DNA from 2 places in the Alcanivorax sediminis genome. Region 1 is predicted to be linked to the other one. Evidence: predicted binding sites of a transcription regulator. Region 1 holds the regulator's gene; the other holds the start of a gene.
What was found. The regulator LexA, encoded in region 1, represses DNA repair genes until DNA is damaged. The targets are predictions, from matches to a motif close to TACTGTNTANNTANACAGTA.
Positions count from the first base shown of each region.

Region 2: the regulator LexA is predicted to act here: its motif matches at 863-882, upstream of hrcA (heat-inducible transcriptional repressor HrcA).

Region 1 covers NZ_WIRE01000001.1:3,134,662-3,136,863, reverse strand. Annotated here, with positions in the region: gene GFN93_RS14285 (TatD family hydrolase) at 1-428, opposite strand, end outside; gene GFN93_RS14280 (DUF1499 domain-containing protein) at 379-795, opposite strand; gene lexA (transcriptional repressor LexA) at 827-1,441, opposite strand; gene GFN93_RS14270 (cyclic nucleotide-binding domain-containing protein) at 1,756-2,202, shown strand, end outside.
Region 2 covers NZ_WIRE01000001.1:78,912-81,113, reverse strand. Annotated here, with positions in the region: gene recN (DNA repair protein RecN) at 1-303, opposite strand, end outside; gene GFN93_RS00345 (RDD family protein) at 333-848, opposite strand; gene hrcA (heat-inducible transcriptional repressor HrcA) at 973-2,022, shown strand.

The sequences.
Region 1 (2,202 bases):
CGCTCATGAAGGAACACGGGCAACCCCGCTTCAACTGCCAGAGCGAGCTGCGCTTCAAAGGCGGTTTCCTGGTCCGGTCGGGGAGAGAAGTCCCGATTGAAATCCAGCCCCATTTCCCCCGCAGCACGTACGGCAGGATGGCGCAGCATATCGGCGAGTTCTTTTTCCAGATCCCGGGAATAGAATCGGGCACTGTGGGGGTGGAGTCCTGCAGTGGCGAACAGGTCGTCATGCTGCTCGGCCAGGGCGATGGCTTCGCGGGATTCGTCGATATGCGTGCCAGTAATCAGCTGCCAGCTGACACCGGCTAGCCTGGCCCGATCGATGACCGCATCGCGGTCATCGCGGAACTGCTTGTCTGTCAGGTTGACGCCAATATCAGCCCACTGGGCGGGCGGAAGGAGGGTCGAGCTGTGCGCTTCGGTCATTGGTTTGAATCTCGGCCAGTTTCACGCGCAGGGATTCTACCCGACGGCGGTTGGCACCTAAATCCCAGTAACCGATCCGTGACGCGGAACGTACTTCCACCACGCCATTTTCCCGGACATAGAAAGTCACATCATCAGTAAAGCGCATCACCAGGCTCTTGAAGCGGGCCTGGATACGAGATTGCCCAACCACGTCGTATTCCACCCGTGGCAGGGAGTCCAGCACGGATTGCACGCGCTGGAGACTGGACTCGCGGTTATCTGACACCTCGAGCGGAGCCACCCAGTGATCCTTGCTGCCGCTCAGGCTGGATACACAGTTGGGTGAGTTCGGGCAGGGTGCGAGCAAATTGTTTTCGTCTGACATGACACTGCTACTCATAACCAGAATGAACAAGCTAGTAAGAATTCGGATCACGGATCAACCCCACAAAAATACCTTCAATTACCAGCTGGTCGGCTGGCACCTTGATGGGCTCGTAAGCCTCATTCGCAGGAAGCAGGGTAGCACTGGACTTGTTCAGTTTTAACGTCTTGACCGTGACTTCTTCGTCAATTCTGGCCACAACAATCTCACCGCTACGGGCCACATTGGACTTGCGCACGGCGATCAGATCGCCATCGAAGATGCCGGCATCCACCATACTGTCACCCTGGACCTTGAGCAGGTACGTGGGGCGTTGTTTGAACAGGCCCTGGGGGACCGGAACGGTACGCTCCACGTTCTCGATAGCTTCGATGGGTACACCGGCGGCCACTTTACCGACAATGGGCAGCTCTTCTTCTGACCAATAGGCGTTGTCCAGCAGCTGGATACCGCGAGAGCGGTCACTGTGCAGGCGGATATACCCTTTACGCTCCAGCGCCCGGAGGTGATCAGAGGCGGCATTCTTTGACTGGAAGCCCATGATATCGGCGATTTCGGCCCGGGTAGGCGCCATTCCGGTATCTGCGATGCATTCGCGAATACAATCCAGTACCTGCTGCTGACGATCAGTGAGTTTGCTGCTCATAACCTTCTCCGTATGGTCACAGGGAAATGACGCCTGTACGGGTGCGTTATTTCCGTTGTCGGCTGTAAGTCATTGACCACAGTCGCTCATCGATTTCGATCCTAGCATGGATACTGATAATATGAACAGTGTTATTTGTCCACCTGTCCATAAGGTCAATGGCGCAGTTCCTGCGGCCTGTTTCGGGAGGCGGATAGCTCCAAAAGTGCCATTCCCGGATGAAACTGTGAATTCGGTTCTGTGGGACATTGTTCTTCACTGCGATGGCGAATAGCATTGTGGTTTTCAGTCCATCAGCGTTTGTGGGGTAACAGATGGAAAAGGCCAATAATAATGATTACGGCCAGCAACGAGTGCGTCAGCTTCTGTCCGGCGTACCCTTTTTTAATGAAATTTCTCGAGATGATGCCGAGCAGTTTGACCTGCTGGAAAGCAATACCCGGCTATGGCTGGCCGGGTCAGGCGATGATGTGATTCGCGCAGGTGATGTGGATTCCACTCTTTACTTCCTGCTGCGGGGGCAGCTTGAAGTACTGGGAGACTCTCCTTCCCACCCGCCGTTGTATTACGTCTCTCCCGGTGAAGTGTTTGGCACGCTGTCGATGTTGCTCGGCACGCCGCGCAGTGCCGATATCCGCGTTTCAGAAAATTCCCGCGAGGCGGTGATTGCCAGCCTCGATTTCAATGATTTCAGTGAAGATGACAGCCCTTACACCCTGTCTACCCGCCTTGCCTTTTATCATATGATCGTCCACCACATC
Region 2 (2,202 bases), 3.1 Mb from region 1:
GCCATCGGCGCGCACAGTACGGCGCAGCAGGCACTGGTTGTCGTCGTCCAGTTCCCGTTCGGCCAGCCATTGCTGGGCAGCCGGGTTGTCGCTGACATCAAAGGTGGCGAGCACTTCGGCACGATCATGGCCGTGACGGACCACGCTGGAATCGGCCCGATCACCCAGGGTCAGGCCAAGGGCGTCAATGATGACGGATTTGCCCGCCCCGGTTTCACCACTGATGACGGTGAGACCGTTCTCCGGTTCCAGCTCCAGCTGGTCTACGGTAGCAAAGTGGCGAACGCTCAGATGTGTCAGCATGGTACGTCTCCGAAACGGGTGTTGCGTGTTCAGGCTGTCTTGAGATCAACAACCTGGGTGCCTGCCAGCAGATCATGCAGGCAGCGCTTGTCCTTGCGGAAAATCAGCAGTGGATCAACGATACCAATCAGGTTAACTACAGGAATCTGGCTGGCCACGTGCAGCACCAGGTATCGCAAGCCATAGAGTTTGCCGGCCGGCACCTGCTCCTGCTCCATGCCCACGATCTTCATGTTCAGCAGCCATTTGCCGATGGTCTGCTGGCGATTGAAGAGCAGGTATCCCTGCAGGGCGAGGAAAAGGACTTCGCCAATAATGAACCAGGTGAGGGTCCCAACCAGGTCGAGAGAGCCATTGCTCTGCATCATTTCGTCCCAGGTGCCGCTGAAGTAGACCATGGGACCAATAATCGCTAGCTGAATGAGCCCGTCGATCAGGGCGCCGAAAAAGCGCTTGCCCCGGGTTGCCAACGGTACGTCCTGTTCTGCGTGGGCAAGGGGTGGAGCGGCATTCGGTGTCTGGTAGGGATTGTTGTTGTCTTGCACGATAACATCCTTGTTACTGTTCGTATGGTCAGTTGTGCCAATCTTAGGGGATTCGGGGCGTCAGTGTAAGCCCCTGGGAATTTTATATAATGCCGGGGCTGTTTTCTGGTACATATATAGAACTATGACCAAGCTGGATCTCAACGAACGTAAACAACGCCTGCTGATGACGCTGGTGGAGCGGCATATCCGTGACGGCCAACCGGTGGGCTCGAAAACCCTTGCCTCCGGCAGTGGCCTGCAGGTGAGTCCTGCCACCATCCGCAATATCATGGCGGAGCTGGAGGATCTGGGTATTCTCGCCAGCCCGCATACCTCTGCCGGGCGTATTCCCACGGAGCTGGGGTACCGCATGTATGTGGATTCCCTGCTCGCCTCCAGTGTCATGGAGCGCCCGGATCACAAGGATTTGCGACGTGAGCTCAATCAGTTGCTGGCGCCGGAACAGTCACCCCAGGAGCTGATTTCCCAGGCGTCCAAAACACTGGCTGAGCTGACGCGCATGGCCGGGCTGGTGGCGGTGCCGCGTCGGGAGGTCACCACCTTGCGGCAGGTGGAATTCCTGCCGCTGTCCGGCAAGCGGGTGTTGGTGGTGCTGGTGGTGAACCGTTCCGAGGTGCAAAACCGCATCATCCATACCGATCGTGACTATGATGAGGCCGAGCTGCGGCAGGCGGCCAATTACATCAACCACACCTATGCGGGCTGTGACCTGAACAGCATCTGCGATGGCCTCCTCAACACCATGAATGCGGATCGGCAGCATATGGATGCGCTGATGCAGACAGCCGTGGCCGTGGCGGACAAGGCGTTGCGGACGGAAGAGGCTGATTCGGATTATGTGGTGTCGGGGGAGTCCAATCTGATTCAGTCCGCCGAGGCGGAAAATCTGGGGCAGCTGCGGGATCTGTTCGAAGCTTTCAATCACAAGCGCGACATCCTGCATTTGCTGGAGCGCTCCATGAAGGCGGATGGAGTGCAGATCTTCATTGGTCGCGAGTCCGGTTTCCGGCCCTTCGAGGAGTACTCCCTGATCTCGGCGCCTTACCGCGCAGAGAATGGTCCGGTTGGGGTGCTTGCCGTGGTTGGGCCCACCCGCATGGACTACGAGAAAGTGATCCCCACCGTGGATATCACCGCCAAAATCCTCTCCGCAGCGCTGACTCAGCTCTAAACCCCGTCTTGTAGAAGCTTGCCTGCAAGCGGTTTTCGCCAGCAGGTTGGCTCCTACGGCGGTGCCTCGTTGCAGGAGCGGTCGTCCGACCGCGATCCTTTCTAACGCCAGAAATCGCGGTGGAACACCGCTCCTACAGCACGATCTGGCGGAAGCGGGGCTCTGGAGGGTAATCGCTTT